One region of the Pseudoduganella dura genome, then DNA from elsewhere that is predicted to be linked to it. Evidence: predicted binding sites of a transcription regulator. Region 1 holds the regulator's gene; the other holds the start of a gene.
The links. The regulator LexA, encoded in region 1, represses DNA repair genes until DNA is damaged. The targets are predictions, from matches to a motif close to ACTGTATNNNNATACAGT.

Region 1 (4,560 bases):
AACGCGGCCACGACCGAAGCGTGAATCTCGGGCTCCTCGCGGAGCCCTTTTTTTTCTGTGACCAAATGAACGACAAGAAAAACTACGGTTTCACCACCACGATCCTGCATGGCGACCGCCAGAAGACCATCGAGCAGGGATCGCTGCACAAGCCCGTCCATACGTCCGTTGCGTTCGGCTATACCGATGCGCGCCAGCTGGCCTCGGTATTCCAGGGCCGCGAGCCGGGCTTCCGTTACGGCCGCCAGGGCAACCCCACGGTGTCGGCGCTGGAAGAAAAAGTGAACAAGATGGAAGGCGGAGTGGCCACCCTGTGCTTCGCCACCGGCATGGCGGCGATCGGCGCCGTGTTCCAGTCGCTGTTGCGCGCCGGGGACCACGTGGTGTCGTCGTCGTTCCTGTTCGGGAACACGAATTCGCTGTGGCAGACGGTGGCCGGGCAGGGCGTGGGCGTCGATTTCGTCGATGCGACCGATGTCGCCAACGTGGCCGCCGCCATCCGCGACAACACGCGCATCGTGTTCGTCGAGACCATCGCCAATCCGCGCACGCAGATCGCCGACCTGCGGCGCATCGGCGAGCTCTGCGCCGAAAAGGGCATCCTGTACATCGTCGACAACACGATGACCACGCCTTACCTGTTCCTCCCGAAAGCGGTGGGCGCGGGCATCGTCATCAATTCGCTGACGAAATCGATCGCCGGCCACGGCAACGCGCTGGGTGGCAGCCTGACCGATACCGGCGCCTACGACTGGGGCCGCTTCCCGAACATCTTCGAGAATTACAAGAAGGCCGCGCCCGCGATGTGGGGCATCACGCAGATCCGCGCCAAGGGGCTGCGCGACTTCGGCGCCTCGCTCGGCCCGGAGGCGGCGCACCACATTGCCGTGGGCGCCGAGACGCTGGCGCTGCGCATGGAGCGCACCTGCGCCAACGCCCGCGCGCTGGCCGAGATGCTGGCGGCCGATCCGCGCGTGGCCGCCGTGCACTATCCGGGCCTGCCGTCGCACCCGCAGCATGCCATCGCAACGGACCTGTTCAAAGCCTACGGCTCGCTGTTCAGCTTCGAGCTGCGCGACGGCATCGACTGCTTCGACTACCTCAACCGCCTGAAGGTCGCCGTGCCGGCATCGAACCTGGGCGATACGCGCACGCTGGTGATTCCCGTCGCGCACACGATCTTCTACGAGATGGGTGCCGAGCGCCGCGCATCGATGGGTATCGCCGAATCGCTGATCCGCGTGTCGGTGGGCATCGAGGATACCCTCGATCTGGTCGACGATTTCCGGCAGGCGCTGGACGCATGATGCACCGCTGCCGCGGTGCGGCGGTCTTGCTGGCCGCCGCATCGCTGTGCACCGCTGCGCATGCCGGGGTATCGGTGCCGCTGGCCCTGGAAAAGGGCATCCCGGTCGCGCAGCTGACGATCGACGGCGCCACGTTCCCGTTCACGTTCGACATCGGATCGAGCCGCACCGTGCACCTGACGCGCGACGTGATGGCGAAGATCCCCGGCCTGCGGCTTACCGGGCGCAAGCAGCGCAGCGCCGACCTGGCCGGCAAGGTGCGCGAGGAAGAAGAGTTCGTGATTCCCGACCTCGTCATCAACGGCGTGGCGTTCGGCGAGGTGACCGGCGTATCGTATGAGGCGTGGGGCCTGAACATCGGCAAGGAGGCGGGCCCGCCGCCGCATTCGGTAATCGGCCTGGGCCTGTTCGCGCAGCAGCCGTTCGTCTACGACCAGTCGGCGCGCACGCTGCGCTTCGGCGCGCCGCTCGACGCGGGACCGGGCTGGCAGGCGCTGCCCCATGAGAAGGTCCACGAGGGTATCGTCACGACATTGTCGAACGGCCGGGCGAGCTACCGGCTGGTGTTCGATTCGGCCGCCAGCATCTCGCTGGTCAAGCCGCAATCGGTGCAGGCACAGAAGGACGACACGGCGCCATGCGACCTGTTCGGGCCAGGAAAGCCTTGCCGGACAGTGTCGCTGGCGCTGCCGGGAGGAGGTGCGGTCAAGCCCTACCTGATGCCGCTGCCGGAATTCTTCCAGCCGGATGGCATCGTGGGCGCGGACTTTTTCGGACAGCGTGCCGTGTACGTGGACCTGGCCAACGGCAAGGTGGCGGTGCGGCCCACGGGGCAGGCAGGCGCGCAAGAGGAGAGCAGGGGCCGCTGAGCACCCGGCAGGCAGTGCCTGGTGCTCAGTACCGGATTCTCAGACCTGATTCCCGGTGCCAGCTTCCCGGCGCCGGGTACCTGGCAGGTACTCAGTGCCAGGTGCGCAGCAGGCCGACCGCCAGGCCTTCGAGCGCGAACTCATCGTCCGGGTTCACCGTGATGATCTTGAAATCCGGGTTTTCGGGCAGCAGCTCGATCGTTGAACCGGTGCGGCGATAGCGCTTCACCGTCACCTCGTTGCCGATGCGGGCGACCACGATCTGGCCGTTCTTCGCGCTGTCCACCTTCTTCACGGCCAGCAGGTCGCCGTCCATGATGCCGACATCGCGCATCGACTCGCCGCGCACCTTCAGCAGGAAATCGGGCTTCGCGGAGAACAGCGCGGGATCGACGCTGTAGCTCTTTTCCAGGTTTTCCTGTGCCAGCATCGGCGAACCGGCGGCCACGCGGCCGATCAGCGGCAGTTGCATCAGCAATGCCGCCGGCACGTGCGGCAGGGAATCGGACATAGGCGCGGACATGGGCGCGGACATGGCGGGCGCGGCCGGCGCCGCGCGCTCCCCCAGCAGGCGGATGCCGCGCGACGTGCCGGCGGTGATCTCGATCGCGCCTTTGCGCGCCAGCGCCTTCAGGTGTTCCTCGGCCGCATTGGCCGATTTGAAGCCCAACTCGGCGGCGATTTCCGCACGGGTCGGCGGGAAGCCGGTGGTGGTGATGGCATCCCTGATCAGATTGAGAATTTGTTCCTGCCTTGCAGTGAGCTTGATCATGATGCGATAGCTGTGGATATAGACAGTCTGTATTTTTGTACAGTACTCGCGCGAATGCAAGGGTAAACCGTGCTTTCGCCGAAATATTTCTTTAAAGGCGGCGTTTAGCCTGGTTTTGAAGCAACATTGCCGGCGGGGGGCAGCTGCGACGGCCAGCCGGGATGGCCAGGCGGTAACTAGCAATTGTCCAAAATCCCTGCTATGCTAGCGGGCTTACCTCTTCCCACACCCGTCTTGACGCCGGGGTGGGCTATCAACACAGTCCTTAAGGGAGTTTGCATGCGTCACTACGAAATCGTATTTATCGTCCATCCGGACCAAAGCGAGCAAGTGCCCGCGATGATCGAACGTTACAAAGCCAGCGTGACCTCGCGCGGCGGTAATGTCCACCGCGTCGAAGATTGGGGCCGCCGTCAAATGGCTTACTCGATCCAGAAACTGGCCAAGGCACACTACATCTGCCTGAACATCGAGTGCGACAACGACACTCTGGTGGAACTGGAAACCGCGTTCAAATTCAATGATGCCGTGCTGCGCCACCTGACCGTCAAGATGAAGAAAGCGGAAACCGCTCCTTCGCCAATGATGAAGTCGGTCCAGCGCGAAGACGCTGCCAAGAGCCACCGCGCCGAAGCTGCTGCGCCTGCCGCCGCCGCTGCCGCCTAAATTCGTTTCGGAATTCCGCTGAACCAGCTCCAGTTTGTCGGCCTCATCACCGAACGGGAAGTGATTCGTTTCACCCCGGCCGGCATGCCGATTGTGAATGCAGTATTGCAGCACAGTTCGCAGCAGATGGAGGCGGGCATTGCCCGACTGACCGAGTTCGAAATCTCCGCGGTTGCCGCGGGCGAGATTTCCGGCCGGTTCAGCCAGGCGCCACTGGGAGCCGTGTACGAGTTCACGGGGTTCCTCGCGAAGAGAAGCCGCAACAGCAAGAGCCTGGTATTTCACATCATTGATTTTCGTGCCGCTCCAGCGACACAACATTTAGATACAGGAGCCTAAAATGGCATTCGGTAAAAAGTTCGACAAAAACAAAGCCAAGCTGAAAGAAAAGCGCAAACAGCAGAACCCGCTGTTCAAGCGCAAGAAGTTCTGCCGCTTCACCGCCGCCGGCGTTGAACAAGTCGATTACAAAGACGTCGACACCCTGAAAGATTTCGTCCAGGAAAACGGCAAGATCATGCCGGCACGCCTGACCGGCACCAAGGCGCACTACCAGCGTCAAGTGGATACCGCGATCAAGCGCGCTCGCTACCTGGCCCTGCTGCCTTACACCGACCTGCACCACGCTTAATCGGCGGCAGTACAGATAGAACTGGAGAATATTATGCAAATCATTCTGCTTGAAAAAGTTATCAACGTCGGCAACCTGGGCGACGTGGTGAAGGTCAAGGACGGCTACGCACGTAACTTCCTGATCCCGCAAAAGCTGGCACGCCGCGCTACCACGGCTGCCGTGGCCGAGTTCGAAGCCAAGCGCGCCGAACTGGAAAAAGCCGCCGCTGAAAAGCTGGCAGCCGCACAGGGCCAGGGCGAAAAGCTGAACGGCATGACCGTCAACGTGTCGCAAAAAGCTGGTGTCGATGGCCGCCTGTTCGGCTCCGTCACC
Region 2 (4,560 bases), 1.0 Mb from region 1:
TCTGATGCTGAATTTGAAATGGGTTGGATGTTGCTGCTGCTTCAGTCGTGCGGCACCTGGGCTGTGGCGGCGGCGTGCGCCGCCCAGCGTGGGTCGTTACCGGGCCATCGGCGCGTCATCGATGAAGATGGCGTGGCAATCGGGCGGAGACGGTTTTTCTGCGGGTGCGTGGCGCTGGCGGCAACCGGAATCATGGAAGCCAGCAGGGTGTCGTTGACTGAGATGTCGGCGTCATGGGGGTCGCAATCCCACGGTGCATCCCCGCGCGCGAACGCCTGGATGTCCATGGCGCGCAGTGGGGAAAGCGCACTCTCGATAGGATTTGACAGAGACATAACACCGATGCCGCTCGCGCGGCCAAATTAGTAAGCAGCCATGTACTGAATTCGTACGTTGCCGCAGCTTCTACGGACAACCACCGCACCCGCGGTGCTGCATAAAACCACAAAAGTGTAGCACACCGTTCAGGCACTGGATAGCAAAGTGATCGTACGACTGCGGCCGCCGGCGGGCTGCCACGCTGCCCGCCGGACGAAAAAAACCGGTGACAGGCTCCCGTTTTCAGGAAACATTTCAAAAGAATCGGAGCCTGTCACCGATTTTCCAGCGATTCCAAGGCAACAAAAAAGCAGCCCGCGGGCTGCTCTTCACTGCGTGAATATCAGATATTTCCAAAGTCATCATCCGGGTCGTAGCCCTTCATCGCCGCGCGCACGGCCTTTTGCGAAAAGCCGCGCCCGATCAGGAAGCGCATCTGCTTGCCGCGCTCCTCGGCATCCTCGGCGACCTTGCCGCGGAACTTGCGGTTCCAGACTTCGCAGCAGCGCGCCACTTCATCCTCGGCCAGCCCGGCCTTCAATTCCTGCAGCGCCTCGCCCTTCACGCCATGACTTTGCAGTTCGGCCAGGATGCGGCTGTTGCCGTAACGGGCCGAGCGCCGGTGGATCAGCGATTCGGAAAAGCGCTCTTCCGACAGCCAGCGGTTCTTTTCCAGCCAGTCGAGCAGCGCATCGATATCGTCGCCCTCTTCCGCGTGGCGCGCCAGCTTGCGGGCCAGCTCCAGGCGGCTGTGCTCGCGGGTGGACAGCAGGCGCAGTGCGCGGGCTTTCAGGCTGGGAGGTGGTGCGCGCATCGGTATGGTTGGTGATGAAAAGCGTTATGGTTGATAAAGCGCGGCCAGTATAAAAAAACATCGCCACCGCCGCAAAGCGGTCGGTGGCGATGAGAGCCTCGTTACGAGACCAGGGGATCAGTTCGGGGCGTCGGCAAGCTTACTCGACAGCCTTCAGCTTCGCCGGCACGGCTTCGCTTTCGGCCGACTGCAGCTCGCGCACACCCAGCGAGACGCGAACCTTGTTCTCGATCTCGCGGGCCAGCGCCGGACGCTCGCGCAGGTAGGTGCGGGCATTGTCCTTGCCCTGGCCGATGCGCTCGCCGCCGTAGCTGTACCACGAGCCGGACTTCTCGACGATCTTCGCTTCCACGCCCAGGTCGATGATCTCGCCTTCGCGGGACGTGCCTTCGCCATACAGGATGTCGAAGTGCGCTTCCTTGAACGGCGGCGCGATCTTGTTCTTGACGACCTTCACCTTCGTTTCGTTACCGATCACTTCGTCGCCCGACTTGATCGAGCCGGTACGGCGGATGTCCAGGCGCACGGAGGCGTAGAACTTCAGCGCGTTACCGCCGGTGGTGGTTTCCGGGCTGCCGAACATCACGCCGATCTTCATGCGGATCTGGTTGATGAAGATGACCAGCGTGTTGGTACGGTTGATCGTGCCGGTCAGCTTGCGCAGCGCCTGGGACATCAGGCGTGCCTGCAGGCCCGGCAGCGAGTCGCCCATGTCGCCTTCGATCTCGGCGCGTGGCGTCAGCGCCGCCACCGAGTCGATCACGATCATGTCCACGGAGCCGGAACGCACCAGCGCATCGCAGATTTCCAGGGCCTGTTCGCCCGTGTCCGGCTGCGAAATCAGCAGCTCGTGCAGGTTGACACCCAGCTTTTGCGCATAGGTCACGTCCAGCGCGTGTTCCGCGTCGATGAACGCGCAGGTGCCGCCGATCTTTTGCATTTCTGCAATGGTCTGCAATGTGAGCGTGGTTTTACCGGACGATTCCGGACCGTAGATCTCGACCACGCGGCCACGCGGCAGGCCGCCGACGCCGAGCGCGATATCCAGGCCCAGCGAGCCGGTAGACACGGTCTGGACTTCTTCCAGCGGGGCGCTTGCGTCCATGCGCATGACGGAGCCCTTGCCGAACTGCTTTTCAATCTGTGCCAGTGCCGCGGCCAGCGCCTTGGCTTTTTCGGATGCAGGTACTGCCGCTTTCTTGTCGTCCATGATGTCTTCGCCTTTATCGATTCAGAGATTCCTGTTGGTACAGGCAGTACTGTATATGCATCCAGTGGTTTTTGCAAGCGCTAAGTGATGTGCAAGCGATGCCCCAGGTGATGCCGCCACAGTGCTTTTACAGCGCTTTGCCAATGGGCGTCGCACATTGAGTACAATGAAATAGCCACCCATGCCCGATTGCCAACATGCGTATTTTACTAGCCGAAGATGACAGTGTCCTGGCCGACGGCCTGACGCGCTCTCTGCGCCAGTCCGGCTATGCCATCGACTGCGTGAAGAACGGGCAGGAAGCCGATACCGCCCTGTCGACGCAGGAGTTCGACCTGCTGATCCTGGACCTGGGCCTGCCTAAGTTGCCCGGGCTCGAAGTATTGCGCCGGCTGCGCGCCCGCGCGTCGCTGCTGCCGGTGCTGATCCTCACGGCGGCCGATTCCGTGGAACAACGCGTAACTGGCCTCGACCTGGGCGCCGACGATTACATGGCCAAGCCGTTCGCGCTGTCCGAACTGGAGGCGCGGGTACGGGCGCTGACCCGCCGCGGCCAGGGCGGCGGCTCCACCGTGGTCAAGCATGGCCCGCTCACCTACGACCAGGTGGGCCGCAGCGCCTATATCAACGAACAGATGCTCGACCTGTCCGCCCGCGAGCTGGGCCTGCTCGAGATCCTGCTGGCCCGCGCCGGCCGCCTCGTGTCGAAGGAGCAGCTGGTCGATCACCTGTGCGAATGGGGCGAGGAAGTGAGCAACAACGCGATCGAGGTCTACGTGCACCGGCTCCGCAAGAAGATCGAAGTGGGCGGCGTGCGCATCGCCACCGTGCGCGGCCTCGGCTACTGTCTCGAGAAATATCCCGGCGCCGCCGCGGCCGAAACGAAGTGAACGGGCCGACCGACAGGTCGGCCGCCGACGCCGGCCCGTCCGATGCGGCGTGGAGCCCGGCGCTCGAGGACGAAGGCGACATCCAGCATTCGCTGTTCGGCGAAATCCTCGACTGGATGCTGGCCCCGCTGCTGATACTGTGGCCGATGAGCATCGCCATCACCTATCTCGTGGCGAAATCGATCGCCAACCAGCCGTTCGACCATGCGCTGGAGGATTCGGTCACCGTGCTGGCGCAGCAGGTGCGCGAGGTCAACGGCGTGACCCGCCTGACCGCGGGCCTGCCCGGCCCCGCGCGCGACATCCTGCGCGCCGACGATATCGACAGCGTGTATTTCCAGATCCTGGGCCCGCAGGGCCGCTATATCGACGGCGACCGCGACCTGCCCCACCCCGACCCGGCGCCTGACGGCGAGACGACAACGCCCGGCACCGTGCACTTTCGCAACGCCATCCTGCACGGCACGCCGATCCGCGTGGCCTATGCCTACGTGAACCTGGAAGAAAACCGCAACCGCGCGCCGCGCCTGGCGCTGGTGCAGATGGCCGAAACGCTGGAAAAGCGCGCCAAGCTCGCCAACGAAATCATCAAGGGCGTGATCTTGCCGCAGTTCATCATCCTGCCGGTCGTGCTGGCCCTGGTCTGGTTCGCCCTTTCCCGGGGGCTGCTGCCGCTGGCGGAACTGCAGGAACGCATTCGAGCCCGCCCGATCGACGACCTGTCGCCCATCGCGCCGAACCAGGTGCCGGAAGAAATCACGCCGCTGGTCCGCTCGCTCAACGACATGCTGGCACGGCTGTCGCAATCGATCGAAATGCAGAAGCGCTTCATCGCCGATGCGGCGCACCAGATGAAGACGCCGCTGGCCGGCATGCGCATGCAGTCGGAACTGGCGCTGCGCCAGACCGACCAGCAGGAGATCCACCGCTCGCTGGAGCAGTTGGCGAAAAGCTCCGAGGCCGCCACCCGCCTCGTCAACCAGCTGCTGGCACTGGCACGGGCGGAAAACCAGCCGCAGGCCGGCACCGCGTTCGAGCCGCTCGACCTGGCCGAGGTGGCATGCAACGCCGTGCGCGACTGGGTGCCGGCGTCGTTCAATTACCGTATCGACCTCGGCGTCGAAGTTCCCGATGCGCCGGTGCTTATCGACGGCAACGCGGTGATGCTGCGCGAACTGCTGTCGAACCTGATCGACAACGCGCTGCGCTACACGCCGCAAGGCGGCAGCGTGACGGTGCGCGTCAGCGCCAATGAAGCCCCCGTGCCCGAAGAGGCCGGAGCGCCCGTGCTGGAAATCGAGGATACCGGCCCCGGCATCCCGCCCGCC

Region 2: a site for LexA is predicted at 2,391-2,408, ahead of recA (recombinase RecA). Genes of this name have one in related genera too.

What each region holds. Positions count from the first base shown of each region.
Region 1 covers NZ_WNWM01000002.1:4,760,475-4,765,034, forward strand. Annotated here, with positions in the region: gene purF (amidophosphoribosyltransferase) at 1-24, shown strand, start outside; gene GJV26_RS20800 (cystathionine gamma-synthase family protein) at 66-1,307, shown strand; gene GJV26_RS20805 (pepsin/retropepsin-like aspartic protease family protein) at 1,304-2,176, shown strand; gene lexA (transcriptional repressor LexA) at 2,268-2,948, opposite strand; gene rpsF (30S ribosomal protein S6) at 3,228-3,614, shown strand; gene priB (primosomal replication protein N) at 3,633-3,953, shown strand; gene rpsR (30S ribosomal protein S18) at 3,955-4,245, shown strand; gene rplI (50S ribosomal protein L9) at 4,279-4,560, shown strand, end outside.
Region 2 covers NZ_WNWM01000002.1:3,739,072-3,743,631, reverse strand. Annotated here, with positions in the region: gene GJV26_RS16400 (hypothetical protein) at 42-287, opposite strand; gene recX (recombination regulator RecX) at 662-1,132, opposite strand; gene recA (recombinase RecA) at 1,272-2,342, opposite strand; gene GJV26_RS16385 (response regulator) at 2,540-3,232, shown strand; gene GJV26_RS16380 (sensor histidine kinase) at 3,229-4,560, shown strand, end outside.